DNA from 3 places in the Pseudomonas sp. LjRoot277 genome. Region 1 is predicted to be linked to each of the others. Evidence: predicted binding sites of a transcription regulator. Region 1 holds the regulator's gene; each other region holds the start of a gene.
The links. The regulator sigma-54, encoded in region 1, starts transcription at its own class of promoters, with help from an activator protein. The targets are predictions, from matches to a motif close to ANTGGCATNNANNTTGCTNT.

Region 1 (5,491 bases):
TCATTGCCCACAACATCCCCGAAGGCATGGCGGTCGGTGTGTCGGCGGGGGGTGGCATGCCCGACGCCGATAGCCTGGCCATGGGCATCGCCTTGCAGGATGTGCCGGAAGGTCTGGTGATCGCGCTGGTATTGGCCGGGGCAGGGATGTCGCGGGTCAAGGCGTTCCTGATGGGTGCCGCGTCAGGTCTGGTCGAGCCGGTCTTCGCGTTGTTGTGCGCCTGGCTAGTGAGCCTGGCCGAATTGTTGTTGCCCTTGGGGTTGGCGCTGGCGGCCGGGGCAATGTTGCTGGTGGTCACCCATGAAGTCATTCCCGAGTCGCGCCGTAATGGTCACGACAAGCTTGCAAGTCTTGGGTTGCTGATCGGGTTTTGCTTGATGATGGTGATGGATACAGCGCTCGCTTAGCGGCTGAACGCGAACTTTGTAGCAGCTGGCGAAGCCTGCGTTCGGCTGCGAAGCAGTCGCCAGTTCGAAATCGGTGGTGCGTCAGTTCAATCGTGCGTGCATTTACGACTGCTGCGCAGCCGAACGCAGCCTTCGGCAGCTGCTACAGGGCGAGGCGTTATTCGCCTTCGCCGAAGTAGTCATTGATCAAGTTCACCAATGCCTGCAGCGCCTCATCAGCCTGTTCACCTTCGGTGCTCAGGTGGATTTTGGTGCCCTTGCCCGCAGCGAGCATCATCATTGCCATGATGCTTTTTCCGTCGACCGTGGATTCCGGCGTGCGTCCTACTCTGATCGTGCAATCCTTGAATTCACCGGCGACGCCAACGAATTTTGCAGAAGCGCGGGCATGCAGGCCCAGCTTGTTGATGATTTCAATTTCCAGAGCAGGCATCGCGGTGTGAATCCTTTAGCTGAGGTCGCGGTGGCGAACCTGGACGTTCTTCAGGGATTTTTGCAGGGCCTGGCCCAGACGTTCGGTCAGGTAGACGGAGCGGTGATGGCCGCCGGTGCAGCCAATGGCAATGGTGACATAAGCGCGGTTGCTGGCGGCAAAGCGTGGTAGCCACTTGAGCAAGTAGGTGGAGATGTCCTGGAACATCTCTTCGACGTCCGGCTGTGCCGCCAGGTACTCGGCAACCGGTTGGTCAAGCCCGGATTGATCGCGCAACTCTGGTTTCCAGTAAGGGTTCGGCAGGCAGCGCACGTCGAACACCAGATCAGCGTCAACCGGCATGCCACGCTTGAAGCCGAAAGACTCCACCAGAAACGCCGTACCGGGTTCCGGCTGGTTAAGCAGGCGCAGCTTGATGGTATCTCGCAGCTGATACAGGTTCAGGTTGGTGGTGTTTACTTTGAGATCGGCGAGGTCGGCAATCGGCCCGAGCAGGGCGGTCTCATCGTTGATGGCCTCGGCCAGCGAGCGATTGGCATTGCTTAGCGGGTGACGACGGCGGGTTTCCGAGAAACGTTTGAGCAAGGTTTCTTCATCGGCGTCCAGATAAAGCACATCACACTGGATGTGCCGGCTGCGCACTTCTTCCAGCAGTTCGGGAAACCGCGACAAATGACTCGGCAAGTTACGCGCATCGATGGATACGGCAACCAGCGGTTGTGCCAGCTCGGTGTGAATCAACGCGCGTTCGGCCAGTTCCGGCAACAGACCGGCGGGCAGGTTGTCGATGCAGTAGTAGCCGTTGTCCTCGAGAACATCGAGTGCGGTACTTTTACCTGAGCCGGAGCGGCCACTGACGATGATCAAGCGCATGATTAATGACCGTTTTGCTCGTCCAGGACAACCTGATACAAGGCTTCATTGCTCGGGGCGCTGCGCAGTTTTTCGCGCACTTCCTTGCGGTCGAGCATGCTGGCGATCTGGCGCAGTAACTCCAGGTGCGCATCGGTAGCGGCTTCCGGGACCAGCAGAACGAACAGCAGGTCAACCGGGGCGCCGTCGATGGCGTCGAAATCTATGGGTGCATCAAGGTGCATCAGGGCGCTGATGGGTGAGGTACAGCCCTTCAGGCGGCAGTGGGGAATGGCGATGCCGTTGCCAAAACCGGTTGAACCGAGTTTTTCACGGGCAATCAGAGCCTCGAAGACATCTTGCATCTCCAGATCCGGCACTTCTTTGTGGATAAGGTTGGCAATTTGCTCGAGGGCTTTCTTTTTACTGCCGCCCGGCACGTTCACGAGGGAACGGCCGGGGGTCAGGATACTTTCAAGTCGGATCATGGGTTGGGAGTGTTAACGACCGGTCGCGCCCTGAAGGAGGCTTTGGGTCTTTTCCTTATGCTTTTTGAGTTGTTTATCCAGCTTGTCGGTCAGTGCGTCGATCGCCGCGTACATATCGGTATGCTCCGCGTTTGCGACCACTTCATTGCCGGGAATATGCAGCGTGGCTTCGATTTTCTGCTTGAGCTTTTCGACCGTCATCGTGACCTGCACGTTGGTGATCTTGTCGAAATGCCTCTCTAATCGTTCGAGTTTTTCGCCGATGTAGGTGCGAAGAGGTTCGGTCACTTCCAGTTGGTGTCCACTGATGTTGACTTGCATACAGCTTCTCCTTCGTTGCCAGTGCATAAAGCGGCAGGCAGAAATGCCTGCCACTGGAACGCTGTGGCGTGGCTCTACATCAACCGCTTACGTTCGCTCGAAGGCGCGATCCCGAGGGATTCGCGGTACTTGGCGACGGTGCGGCGAGCCACCTGAATGCCTTGTGCCTCCAGTAAACCAGCGATCTTGCTGTCACTCAACGGCTTTTTCTGATTTTCCGCGGCAACCAGTTTTTTGATGATCGCGCGGATCGCCGTGGACGAGCATTCACCGCCCTCGGAGGTGCTGACGTGGCTGGAGAAAAAGTATTTCAGTTCATATATGCCCCGTGGGGTATGCATGAATTTCTGCGTGGTCACCCGTGAAATCGTCGACTCGTGCATGCCCACCGCTTCGGCGATGTCATGCAGGACCAGCGGTTTCATGGCTTCGTCGCCGTATTCAAGAAAGCCGCGCTGATGCTCGACGATCTGAGTGGCGACTTTCATCAGGGTTTCGTTGCGGCTTTGCAGGCTCTTGATGAACCAGCGGGCCTCTTGCAACTGATTGCGCATGAAGGTGTTGTCGGCGCTGGTGTCGGCGCGGCGTACGAAACCGGCGTATTGAGCGTTGACCCGCAGTCGTGGCACGGATTCCTGGTTCAGCTCCACCAGCCAGCGCTCGTTGTCCTTGCGTACGATCACGTCGGGAACGACGTATTCGGCTTCGCTGGACTCGATTTGCGAGCCTGGGCGCGGGTTGAGGCTCTGCACCAGTTCAATCACCTGGCGCAGTTCGTCTTCCTTGAGCTTCATGCGACGCATCAGCTGGCTGTAATCGCGGCTGCCGAGCAGGTCGATGTAATCGGTGACCAGGCGTTTGGCCTCGACCAGCCAAGGCGTCTTGGCGGGCAACTGGCGCAATTGCAGCAGCAGGCATTCGCCCAGGTTGCGGGCGCCGATGCCGGCCGGTTCGAATTGCTGGATGCGGTGCAGGACGGCTTCGATTTCGTCCAGTTCGATGTCCAGTTCCGGGTCGAAGGCTTCGAGAATCTCCTCGAGGGTTTCGTCCAGGTAGCCCTGATTGTTGATGCAGTCGATCAGGGTCACGGCGATCAGGCGATCGGTGTCGGACATCGGGGCCAGGTTCAGTTGCCACAACAGATGGCTTTGCAGGCTTTCGCCGGCCGATGTCCGGGTGGTGAAGTCCCACTCGTCGTCATCGTTGCTCGGCAGGCTGCTGGCGCTGGTCTGGTAGACGTCTTCCCACGCGGTATCGACGGGCAGTTCGTTGGGGATGCGCTCGTTCCAGTCGCCTTCCTCGAGGTTATCAACCGTCGGGGCGGTTTCCTGGTAGGAGGGTTCCTGAATGTCGACGTTGGGTTGCTGTTCGGCTTTGTCGGCCAAGGGGTCGGCGTTATCGAAGTCGTCGCCTTCTTCCTGGCGTTCGAGCATCGGATTGGACTCCAGGGCCTCCTGGATTTCCTGTTGCAGGTCCAGGGTCGACAATTGGAGCAGGCGGATGGCCTGTTGCAGCTGCGGTGTCATCGTCAGCTGCTGGCCCATTCTCAAGACTAGCGATGGTTTCATGGCAGGGGCTTAACACCTTATTCGCCGGCGCACATGCGCCATCCACTACAGGGCGCCGGAGCGCCAAACATAAGCAAATTATATGCCCGAAACTGCAGCGTTTGCCTAGAGCGCTGTAACAATAAAAAAATGTTGATTTTTTATCGAGACAAGCGCCCGAGCAACCAGCCAGACACCTCAGTGCTTACAGGCGGAACTCATGGCCCAGATACACTTCCTTGACCAGGTCGTTGGCCAGGATGGTGGCAGAGTCACCTTCGGCGATCAGCTGGCCATCATTGACGATGTAGGCGGTTTCGCAGATATCCAGGGTTTCACGGACGTTGTGGTCAGTGATCAGCACGCCAATGCCCTTGGCCTTGAGGTGATAGATGATCTGTTTGATATCGCCCACCGAAATCGGGTCCACGCCGGCGAACGGTTCGTCGAGCAGGATGAATTTCGGGTTGGTGGCCAGTGCCCGGGCGATTTCCACGCGGCGGCGTTCACCACCGGACAGGCTCATGCCGAGATTGTCGCGGATGTGGCTGATGTGGAATTCCTGCAACAGGCTTTCCAGCTCTTTGCGACGACCGCCCTTGTCGAGTTCCTTGCGGGTCTCGAGGATCGCCATTATGTTGTCGGCTACCGAGAGTTTGCGGAAGATCGATGCTTCTTGCGGAAGATAGCCGATGCCGGCCTTCGCACGACCGTGCATAGGCTGGTGGCTGACATCCAGGTCGTCAATCAGTACGCGGCCCTGATCGGCCTGTACCAGGCCGACAATCATGTAAAAGCAGGTGGTCTTGCCGGCGCCGTTGGGACCCAGCAGGCCGACGATCTGACCGCTGTCGATCGACAGGCTGACGTCGCGCACGACCTGGCGGCTCTTGTAGCTCTTGGCCAGATGCTGAGCTTTCAGAGTTGCCATTACTGGGCCTTTTGCTCGTCGGTTTTCTTCTTCGGCTGGATCACCATGTCGATGCGCGGACGCGACTCGGTGACCTTGTTGCCCGTCGCGCGACCGGCGCTCGCAAGCTTTTTGACCGTGTCGTAGACGATTTTCTCGCCTTGGGTGACGTTGTTGTCCTTGTCGATGACTTTCGCCTTGTCGATCAGCACAACGCGGTTTTGCGAGGCGTGGTACTGAATAGTCACTCCCCAGCCCTGAACAGGCTTGGTGTCGCCCTGGGTTTGCAGTTGCTCGAAATAGGCGAGGTTGCCCACCGAAGTCACCACGTCGATGTCGCCGGTCGGGGTGCGGGTGATGGTCACAGTATTACCTTTAACGATCATCGAGCCCTGAGTGATGATCACGTCACCTTTATAGGTGGCAATGCCATTCTTGTCGTCCAGCTGGGCGTCGTCGGCCTGGATGCGGATAGGCTGCGCTTGATCGGTCGGCAGAGCCCAGGCGCTCACGCTTCCCAGTGCTGCGCTCAG
Region 2 (5,491 bases), 4.0 Mb from region 1:
GCAGGCCCGGGTGGTGACCTTCAGCCTCGGAGATTTCACCGACGGCGTTGGTGAACGCCAGTGCGTGCTTGAAGTTCTTGAACAGGAAAGTTTTTTCCAGCTGCATCACGCTGTCGCGCACTTCAATGTTCCAGTCCGGGATCTGCTTGATCAGTACCGGCAGTTCTTCGTCGCTGACCTGAGGGGCATCGGCGCGGCAGGCTTCGCAATGGGCTTGGTTCAATGTGGACATGATGGGTTCCTGAAATCGAATTATTGGAATTCGGCCGTCAATTCACCACGCTAAACCAAAGCGTCGGTTCCTGACAGGCTCACTTGATTCTAAAAGCTGCGGATCACGCAGCCTTTGGCGGAAATTTTGGGGTGCGCAAGCCTAGCTGCATGCCTTGCTTGACCATGCCCATGATGTCTTCGTGGGCCAAGTCGAACAGGCGCTTGAGGTTCGGCAAGACAAAGTACAACGGTTGCAGGATGTCGATGCGATACGGCGTGCGCATGCATTCCAGCGGATCGAAGGCCTGATGCTCAGGTTCGTCCGACAGGCAGTAAACGGTTTCTTTCGGCGAGGAGAGAATGCCGCCGCCGTAGATGCGCAGGCCTTCTGGCGTATCGACCATGCCGAACTCGATGGTCATCCAGTACAAACGCGCCAGGTACACGCGTTCTTCCTTGGTAGCCTGTAGGCCGAGTTTGCCGTAGGTGTGGGTGAATTCGGCGAACCAAGGGTTGGTCAGCAGCGGGCAGTGGCCAAAGATCTCGTGGAAAATGTCCGGTTCTTGCAGGTAATCCAGCTCTTCGCGGGTACGAATAAACGTCGCCACCGGAAACTGCTTGTTGGCGAGCAATTCGAAAAAGGTCTGGAAGGGGATCAGTGCGGGTACCCGGGCAACCTGCCACCCGGTGGTTTCACCGAGGACTTTGTTGATTTCACCGAGTTGCGGAATGCGGTCGTGGGGCAGACCGAGTTTTTCGATACCGTCCAGGTATTCCTGGCACGCACGACCCTCGATCACTTTCAGTTGGCGAGTAATCAGCGTGTTCCACACCGCGTGTTCTTCGGCGGGGTAGTCGATAAAACCTTGCGCATCGGGCTCGCGAGCCACGTATTGCGTCTGCTTCATGCTGCTCTCCTGCTAGGGGATTTCGTTCTTGTTATGTCCTGCTATGGACCTAGAAATACCTCAAGAAATGCGGCGTTGCAGCACGTGAGCCGGGCTGTGCGTAGGAAAAATCATCGATTTTTGTAAAGTATTCGTTACGGATCGGCGGCTATGGCGCAGGGATTGAGATTTGCGGGTTTGAAATGGCGTGCAGGTGTCACATAATCTTGACGACTAAGTTGGCGCCTGTGCAGAAAAATCCTTGCTCAGGCCCTCGATCTCTCCTGTTTCGGGCCTTTATATGCGTATCAAAGTCCACTGCCAGAACCGCATCGGCATTCTGCGCGACATTCTCAACCTGCTGGTCGAGTACGGGATCAACGTCGCTCGCGGCGAGGTCGGCGGTGAGCAAGGCAACGCGATCTACCTGCATTGCCCGAACCTGATCAACATTCAGTTTCAGGCATTGCGTCCGAAATTCGAGTCGATTGCCGGGGTCTTCGGCGTCAAGCGCGTAGGGCTGATGCCCAGCGAACGTCGGCACATGGAACTCAATGCGTTGCTCGGCGCCCTGGAGTTTCCGGTGCTGTCGATCGACATGGGCGGCTCGATCGTCGCGGCCAACCGCGCGGCGGCGCAGTTGCTCGGCGTGCGGGTGGATGAGGTGCCGGGGATTCCGCTGTCGCGTTACGCCGAGGATTTCGACTTGCCGGAACTGGTGCGCGCCAACAAGTCACGGATCAATGGCTTGCGGGTGAAGGTGAAGGGCGACGTGTTTCTCGCCGACATCGCGCCACTGCAATCGGAGCATGACGACAGCGAAGCCATGGCCGGCGCGGTACTCACGCTACACCGCGCCGACCGGGTCGGTGAGCGCATCTATAACGTGCGCAAGCAGGAACTGCGAGGTTTCGACAGCATCTTCCAAAGCTCGAAGGTGATGGCCGCGGTGGTGCGCGAAGCCAGACGCATGGCGCCGCTGGATGCGCCGCTATTAATAGAAGGTGAAACCGGTACGGGTAAAGAGTTGTTGGCGCGCGCCTGTCACCTGGCCAGTCCGCGAGGGCAGTCGCCGTTGATGGCGCTCAACTGCGCCGGTCTGCCGGAATCCATGGCTGAGACGGAGTTGTTTGGCTACGGCCCCGGCGCTTTCGAAGGGGCGCGGGCAGAAGGCAAGCTCGGGCTGCTGGAGCTGACGGCGGGCGGTACGCTGTTTCTCGATGGCGTCGGGGAAATGAGCCCGCGCTTACAGGTGAAATTGCTGCGTTTCCTGCAGGACGGTTGCTTCCGTCGTGTGGGCAGTGATGAGGAGGTTTATCTGGATGTGCGGGTGATCTGCGCGACGCAGGTTGACCTGTCGGAATTGTGCGCACGAGGCGAGTTTCGCCAGGATTTGTATCACCGCTTGAACGTGCTTTCGCTGCACATCCCGCCACTGCGTGAATGCCTCGATGGTCTGACGCCTCTGGTGGAACACTTCCTCGATCAGGCCAGTCGGCAGATCGGTTGCCCGCTGCCGAAACTGGCGCCGGCGGCGATGGAGCGGCTCAGTCACTACCATTGGCCGGGCAATGTTCGGCAACTGGAAAACGTATTGTTCCAGGCGGTTTCCTTGTGCGAGGGCGGGACCGTCAAGGCCGAACATATTCGCCTGCCGGACTACGGCGTGCGTCAGCCGCTTGGCGATTTCTCGCTCGAGGGCGGGTTGGACGAGATTGTCGGGCGTTTCGAGAAAGCGGTATTGGAGCGCCTGTATTCCGAGCACCCGAGCAGTCGGCAGCTGGGCAAGCGGTTGGGGGTTTCGCACACCACCATTGCCAACAAGTTGCGTGAGTATGAGGTCGGCAAAGAACCGGGTTGAGATCCAACTGTGGCGAGGGGATTTATCCCCGTTGGGTGGCGAAGCCGCCCCGGTATTCTCTCAGTCACACCGCATCGGGCAGCTTTACGACTGCTTCGCAGCCGAACGGGGATAAATCCCCTCGCCACAGGGTTCTGCCAAGGCTGAGAGTTGCCACTTACCGGCATAACACCGCCGGTTTTTCGTCTTCGACACAATCCTCCAATCCCTCCTGAACCCCTCAAGTCCTTTGTTTGCCGGGCCCTGCGCCGCCAGAAAAAAGTTGGTCTGCAAATTGCTTATGGCTCAGCAGTACAGCAGTGGGCGGCAAACGTCCGGCATGCAGAGGAAAGAGTGTGGACAAGTACCTTTATGTGGCAATGACCGGCGCCAGCCAGAATGCACTGGCGCAGAAGGCTCATGCGAACAACCTGGCGAACATCTCCACCAACGGCTTCCAGAAAGACCTGGAGCAGGCTCGTTCGATGCCGGTGTTTGGTGACAGCTTTCCGGCGCGTGCGTTTGCCCTGTCCGAACGTCCGGCCACCGACTTCTCCCCTGGCGCATTGGTGGAAACCGGTCGCGACCTCGATGTCGCGGTGCAAGGCAATGGCTGGATCGCCGTGCAGAACCCGGACGGCGGTGAAAGCTACGTGCGCACCGGCAGCCTGAACGTCGACGCCCTGGGCGTGCTGCGGGCCGGCAACGGTATGCCGGTGATGGGCAATGGCGGGCCGATTGCCGTGCCGCCCGAGCAGCAAATCGAAGTGGGCGAGGACGGCACCATCAGCATTCGTGCGATGGGCGAAGGTCCTCGCGTGATGGCGGAAGTCGACCGCATCAAGCTGGTTAATCCTGACTTCAAGAACATGACCAAAGGCCTGGACGGTTCGATCCACACCAAGGACGGCAAGCCGGCGCAAGCCGATGCCGACGTCAAACTGGTGTCCGGTTTCCTTGAATCGAGCAACGTCAACGCCGTGGAAGAGATGACCTCGGTGCTGGCCCTGGCCAAGCAGTTCGAGCTGCACATCAAGATGATGAACACCGCCAAAGACGATGACCAGGCCATGGCTCGGGTCTTGCAGATCAGCTAATTATCAGAACGTCGCGCCGTAAAACAGGCGCACGAGGAGAATCGAATGCTTCCGGCTCTATGGGTTGCCAAAACAGGTCTGTCCGCCCAGGACACCAACCTGACGACCATTTCCAACAACCTGGCCAACGTGTCGACCACGGGTTTCAAACGTGACCGCGCCGAGTTCCAGGACTTGCTCTACCAGATCAAACGCCAGCCAGGCGCCCAGTCGACCCAGGACAGTGAACTGCCGTCGGGTCTGCAATTGGGTACCGGTGTGCGCATTATCGGCACCCAGAAAAACTTCACCGCCGGCAGCCTGCAAACCACCGAACAGCCGTTGGACATGGCCATCGACGGTCGCGGATTCTTCCAGATTCTGCAGCCGGATGGCACGACTTCCTACACCCGTGACGGTACGTTCCACCTGGATTCCAACGGTCAGATCGTGAACGCCAGCGGCTTCGCCCTGGAACCGGCCATTGTCATCCCGAACGATGCCCAGACCTTCACGGTCGGTCGCGACGGCACCGTGTCCATCACCGTTGCCGGCAACCCGGCATCCCAGGTGATCGGCAACCTGCAAACCGCCGACTTCATCAACCCGGCCGGTCTGCAGGCTGTGGGCAACAACCTGTTCCTGGAAACCGCTGCCAGCGGCGCGCCGCAAGTCGGCACCCCGGGCCTGGCCGGCTTCGGCACCACGCTGCAGAACACCCTGGAAACCTCCAACGTCAGCACCGTTGAAGAGATGGTCAACATGATCACCACTCAGCGCGCCTACGAGATGAACTCCAAGGTGATCTCCACTGCCGACCAGATGCTCTCGTTCGTAACGCAGAATCTGTAATCAAGTCTATGAGGCGGCCATGAGGCCGCCTGCAACACCGTGAGGTAGGGTCATGAATCGCTATGTATCTGTTCTGGCACTGAGTGGGATCGCCGCGCTTTCGGGTTGCGTCGGTCCGACGCCCAAGCCCAATGACCCTTACTACGCCCCGGTATTGCCGCGTACGCCGTTGCCGGCCGCCGCGAATAACGGCTCGATCTACCAGGCCGGTTTCGAACAGAACCTGTACAGCGACCGCAAGGCGTTCCGGGTCGGTGACATCATCACCATCACCCTGAACGAAAGAACCCAGGCCAGTAAAAACGCCAACTCGCAAGTGGCCAAGAACAGTAAGGCCGGCATTGGCCTGACGTCGCTGTTCGGCACAATCCCTCACGTCAACGATCCATTGGGTGACGGTGACCTGACGCTGAATGCGAGTTACAGCGGCGACCGCGCGACCAAGGGTGACAGCAAGGCCGGGCAGGGCAACAGCCTGACCGGTTCGATCACCGTGACCGTCGCCGACGTCTTGCCCAATGGCATCATTGCCGTGCGCGGCGAGAAGTGGATGACCCTCAATACCGGTGATGAACTGGTACGGATCGCCGGCCTCGTCCGGGCCGATGACATCGCGACCGATA
Region 3 (5,491 bases), 4.8 Mb from region 1:
TAACCTCAAGCTCGATACGGGCGTGGGCAAGCAAGGCAAGATCACGGCAGACGGTATCGTCAATCTCGCCCCGGTCAGCGCCAGGTTAAACGTACAAACCAAGGACATCGACCTGCGCGTCGCCCAGTCCTACATCACCCCGTTCATTCGCCTGGAACTGCGCAGCGGCATGCTCGGCAGTGATCTGGCGGTCGATCTGAAAAGCACCGAGCCGCTGGCATTCAGCGTCACCGGCCGTGCTCAGGTCGATCAACTGCATACCCTCGACACCCTCAAAACCCGCGACTTCCTCAAGTGGCAGCAGTTGGTGCTTGAAGGCCTGAACTATCAGCACGGCGACAGCCTGTCGATCGACAAGGTCAACCTGTTCCAGCCTTATGCGCGCTTCATGATCAACGATGACCGCACCACCAATATCGATGATCTGCTGATTCCGCAACCGCCCGACTCAGGCGCCAAAACTGCTGAGGCCAAACCTGCCAGCAAGGAAAAACCGCTGGGCATCCACATTGGCGGCATTGCCATCAATGACGGCTCGGCCAACTTCGCCGACTTCAGCCTGACCCCGAATTTCGCCACGGCCATTCAACAGCTCAATGGGCAAATTGGCACCATCGACAGCCGTCAGGCGAAACCGGCCAGCGTCGATATCAAAGGCAAGGTCGACCGTTATGCACCGGTCACCATCAAGGGCTCCGTCAACCCGTTCGACCCGATGGCCAGCCTCGACATCGCCACCAGTTTCAAACGTGTTGAACTGACCACGCTCACGCCCTACTCCGGCAAGTTCGCCGGTTACCGCATCCGCAAGGGCCGCCTCAATCTCGACCTGCATTACAAGATCACCAACGGCCAACTCCTGGCCGAAAACAAAGTGGTGGTCGAGCAGCTGCAACTGGGTGAAAAGGTCGACAGCCCAGACGCCGTGAGCCTGCCGCTGAAGCTGGCGATCGCGTTGCTCAAGGATGTCGACGGCAAGATTTCCATCGAGCTGCCGGTGAGCGGCGACCTGAACAACCCGCAATTCAGTGTCATGCCTATCATCTGGCAGACCCTGCGCAACCTGATCGTGAAGGCCGCCGCGGCGCCCTTCAAAATGATTGGCGGGCTGGTCAGTGGCGGTGGTTCAGAAGATTTGGGCACTGTGTCGTTCGCCCCAGGCTCAAGCGACCTGAGCAAGGATGCCGAGGGTTCGCTGGTGAAACTGTCCCAGGCCCTCAAGGAACGTCCGGCCCTGCGCCTGGAAATCGAAGGCACGGCGGCTGCAAGCAGTGATGGCCCGCTGATCGCCGAGCAACGTCTGGAGCGGGAATTCCAGTACAACTACTACAAAATGCTCCAGCGTCGCGGTGACAAGGTGCCGGCTCAGGCTTCATTGCTGGAAGTACCGGATAACGAGAAAGGTCCGCTGCTGGAAGGGATCTATCGCACGCGCCTGAAGACGCAGCCACCCGCCGAATGGAAGGATCTTGGCAAGGAAGAACGCACGGTAAAAATGCGCGAAGGCGTGATCAAGTTCTGGAGTTCCAGCGACGTGCTGTTGCGTCAGTTGGGTCAGGAACGCGCCAGCAGCATCAAGGACTATCTGGTCGACAAGGGTCAGTTGGCCGATGACCGCGTGTACTTCATCGACGCTAACCTCGGCGAGGCGGAAAGTGACGGTCGGGTGGTTACGCCACTGCATCTGGACGCCGAGTGATGGGCGCGAAATGGCTGATGAGCCTGGCTCTGGCGATGGCCGCCAGTCAGGCCTCGGCAGCCGATACCCTGCGCTGCGGCAGTCAATTGGTCAGTGTCGGGGACAGGTCCAGCGAAGTGTTGCAGAAATGCGGAGAACCGGTCAGCCGTGATCTGTTGGGCTACAAGCGCAGCGCTAACCGACGGGAAGAGTTTCAAGTCGAGGAATGGACCTACGGGCCCAACGGCGGGATGTACCAGTACCTGCGTTTTGAAGGTAATCGTTTGAAGCAGATCACCAGCAAGCGCGGTAACTGAACCCACCACAACCCTAATGTGGGAGCGGCGGTGCGACGATTCGACTTGCTCGCGAATGCGGACTCACATACAACATTGATGTGGACTGACACACCGCTTTCGCGAGCAAGTCGAATCGTCGCACCGCCGCTCCCACATTTTGTTTTGCGTCGCTCAAAAATAGAACAGGCCCCTGACACGAATGCCGGGGCCTGTAATGGCCACATCCTTATGGCCTTTCGCATGAACTCTCCTGAGGCGGCAGACGTATTGCTCGGCCCGTCTGCCGCGCCTTCTCCCAGTCCAGGCGAGAAGCCTTGCCTTACTCGGCTTTCAGGCCGTCAGCGGAGACCGCTTTGACGCCTTTGATTTTCTTGGTGATCGCCACGGCGGTGGCTTTCTGAGCGTCAGTTACCGCAACGGTAGACGACAGAGACACTACGCCTTTGTTGGTTTCGACTTTGATGTCGGTACCAGGAATGCCTTTTTCAGTCACCAGGTCTGTTTTGACTTTGGTGGTGATCCAGGTATCGGAAACATCCTCTTTCGCTTCAGTAACCTCACCAGCGGCCAGCATCATAGGTGCTTGAGTGGCTTGGGTTTGAGCAAATGCAGCGTTGGCCATGGTCAGGGTCAGCGCGGTAGCAGTAGCGGCAGCGATAGCGAACTTCTTCATACGAGTAACTCCTGTTTTTCATAAAGTCTGCTGCGTGTCTTGTCAGCAGGGTTACTGGAGATATTGCGAACGCTATGCCAACTTTGAGACAGACAATAAATACATATAAATCAATAGCTTATAAAAACACCTGATTTTCGGATTCATGCAAAATGCATGACTTCAAAATTATCGACATGCAAGTTGCGGGTTTTACCGCAGGCCTAAGGCCATGAATTGTCGGGATTTTCTTGTTTTTCGAAATTGGAGGGTGTCCTTCTAACAAAAAGCCCCGCTTTTCAGGGCGGGGCTTTGCCTTTCAAGAAAACTGCCGAGCAGTTATGTTGCCGAACCGGTGCAACCTTTAGGCAAGAAGTCCTGCTGAGCGTTGCTGGTGCAAACCCAGCCAGTCGTCGAGCGCGTCAGCGTGACCGTCTTGCCTAAAACCGGTGCAGGCGCGTTAACGATCGTACAAACAATGGTCCCAGCACCATCCGTGGCTGTACCGGACGCTGTCACCGTGCAGTTTGAAGTTGTGGCAGCCCCACCAATTGCCGCCACATTCGCCGGACTGGTCCCGTTATTCATAAGTTCTTCAAATGGCACTTTCAACGCCGAAATCTCTGCCAGGCCAGCGGTGACCTTGGCCTTCGCTTGATATTTGGAGTACATCGGCAACGCAAACGTCGCCAGAATCCCGATGATCGCCACCACGATCAGCAGCTCGATCAGGGTAAAACCTTTTTGAGTCTTCATAGACAAGCTCCATGCATGAGTCGAAATCTCATGATCTGAACTAGCCGCAGCACAGCCCATGCCAAAGCGCCGCGCCCCCTGTTGGCGGGGACGTGAGGCGAGTGCAACGCCCTTTCCTACCCCCAGAATCCGCACTATCTGACACTTTTTGTCACCTGAACGCCGCTGGTTTGGTTCCTTCCCTTGACTAGGCTATAAGTCATGAACTGTCTGCGTCCGGTATCCCAATGAATGACATCGCCCTTAGCGGTCTGGCCAAGCAATTGGTCCTGGCCGAGCTGCTCACTGACAAAAGCGCGCAACAGGCGTATCAGCAAGCCCAACGCAACAAAATATCCCTGGTCAGTTATCTGGTGCAGAACACACTGGTGAAGAGTCGCCAGGTCGCCGAGATCGCTTCGGAACACTTCGGCATGGCCTTGCTCGACCTCAACTGTCTGGACAAGGAAACCCAACCCAAGGGTCTGGTCAGCGAGAAGCTGATTCGCCAGCACCACGCCCTGCCCCTCTGGCGGCGCGGCAACAAATTATTTGTGGGCGTTTCCGACCCGACCAATCATCAAGCCATCAATGACATCCAGTTCAGTACCGGGCTGAATACCGAAGCCATCCTGGTGGAGGAAGACAAGCTCAGCGACGCCATCGAAAAATTCTTCGACACCCAAGGCACCGGCCTGGAAGACATGGCCGACGTTGACCTCGATGGCGTGGACATCGAGTCGATCGATGACAACAAGCAAGACGCCATCGCCGGACAGGATGCCGATGACGCGCCCGTGGTGCGCTTCGTCCACAAGATGCTGCTGGATGCGATCAAAAGCGGCTCTTCCGACCTGCATTTCGAGCCCTACGAAAAAACCTACCGCGTGCGGATGCGCACCGACGGTATCTTGCGTGAAGTCGCCAAGCCACCGATTCACCTGGCCAATCGCATCGCCGCGCGGCTGAAAGTCATGGCCAGCCTCGACATCTCCGAACGGCGTCGGCCTCAAGACGGGCGGATCAAGATGCGCCTGTCCAAGAGCAAATCCATCGACTTTCGGGTCAATACCCTGCCGACCCTGTGGGGCGAGAAAGTGGTGATCCGGATCCTCGACCCGTCCAGCGCTCAAATGGGCATCGACGCCCTCGGCTATGAGCCCGATCAGAAAGACCTGTACATGGCCGCCCTCAAGCAGCCACAGGGGATGATTCTGGTGACCGGGCCCACCGGCTCGGGCAAGACCGTGTCGCTCTACACCGGGCTGAACATTCTCAACACCGTGGACATCAACATCTCCACCGCCGAAGACCCGGTTGAGATCAACATGGAGGGCATCAACCAGGTCAGCGTCAATCCCAAACAGGGAATGGATTTCGCCCAGGCGCTGCGCTCGTTTCTGCGTCAGGACCCGGACGTGATCATGGTCGGCGAGATCCGCGACCTCGAAACCGCCGAAATCGCCATTAAAGCCGCCCAGACCGGACACCTGGTGCTGTCGACCCTGCACACCAACAGCGCCGCCGAAACCCTGACTCGCCTGCACAACATGGGCATTGCGGGTTTCAACATTGCCACCTCGATCAGCCTGATCATTGCCCAGCGCCTGGCACGCAAGTTGTGCAGCCAGTGCAAGAAACCCATCGATATTCCCCGGGAGGCGCTGCTCAGGGAAGGCTTCCCCGAGGAACGCATCGGCTCATTCACGATCTATGAGCCTGTCGGTTGCGATCAGTGCAACGGCGGTTACAAAGGCCGAGTCGGGATTTACGAAGTGGTGAAGAACACACAGGACCTGCAACGGCTGATCATGGCCGAAGGCAATTCACTGGAAATCGACAGTCAAATGCGTAAAGACGGCTTCAACGACCTGCGCACGTCAGGCTTGCTCAAGGCCATGCAAGGCATCACCAGCCTTGAAGAAATCAACCGGGTCACCAAGGACTGAATATGGCGGTCAAAGCAGCAAAAATCAGCGTCTATGCCTGGGAAGGCACAGACCGCAAAGGCACCAAAATGACGGGCGAATTGAGCGGTCAGAATCCGGCGTTGATCAAGGCCCAATTGCGCAAGCAGGGCATCACCCCCGGCAAGGTACGCAAGAAGTCCACCTCGATTTTCAACCT

Region 2: ACSQ87_RS08645 (flagellar basal body rod protein FlgF) is a predicted target of sigma-54. The motif match lies at 3,223-3,242, and genes of this name have one in related genera.
Region 3: ACSQ87_RS05205 (pilin) is a predicted target of sigma-54. The motif match lies at 3,432-3,451, and genes of this name have one in related genera.

What each region holds. Positions count from the first base shown of each region.
Region 1 is NZ_CAXURI020000001.1:5,859,994-5,865,484, reverse strand. Features, by position in the region: gene ACSQ87_RS27365 (ZIP family metal transporter) at 1-407, shown strand, start outside; gene ACSQ87_RS27360 (HPr family phosphocarrier protein) at 565-840, opposite strand; gene rapZ (RNase adapter RapZ) at 856-1,713, opposite strand; gene ptsN (PTS IIA-like nitrogen regulatory protein PtsN) at 1,716-2,180, opposite strand; gene hpf (ribosome hibernation-promoting factor, HPF/YfiA family) at 2,193-2,501, opposite strand; gene ACSQ87_RS27340 (RNA polymerase factor sigma-54) at 2,576-4,069, opposite strand; gene lptB (LPS export ABC transporter ATP-binding protein) at 4,254-4,979, opposite strand; gene lptA (lipopolysaccharide transport periplasmic protein LptA) at 4,979-5,491, opposite strand, start outside.
Region 2 is NZ_CAXURI020000001.1:1,810,018-1,815,508, forward strand. Features, by position in the region: gene ACSQ87_RS08630 (4a-hydroxytetrahydrobiopterin dehydratase) at 1-232, opposite strand, end outside; gene phhA (phenylalanine 4-monooxygenase) at 336-1,121, opposite strand; gene ACSQ87_RS08640 (sigma-54-dependent transcriptional regulator) at 1,402-2,961, shown strand; gene ACSQ87_RS08645 (flagellar basal body rod protein FlgF) at 3,297-4,037, shown strand; gene flgG (flagellar basal-body rod protein FlgG) at 4,083-4,868, shown strand; gene flgH (flagellar basal body L-ring protein FlgH) at 4,921-5,491, shown strand, end outside.
Region 3 is NZ_CAXURI020000001.1:1,091,550-1,097,040, reverse strand. Features, by position in the region: gene ACSQ87_RS05220 (DUF748 domain-containing protein) at 1-1,699, shown strand, start outside; gene ACSQ87_RS05215 (DUF2845 domain-containing protein) at 1,699-1,995, shown strand; gene ACSQ87_RS05210 (BON domain-containing protein) at 2,297-2,650, opposite strand; gene ACSQ87_RS05205 (pilin) at 2,969-3,385, opposite strand; gene pilB (type IV-A pilus assembly ATPase PilB) at 3,613-5,313, shown strand; gene ACSQ87_RS05195 (type II secretion system F family protein) at 5,316-5,491, shown strand, end outside.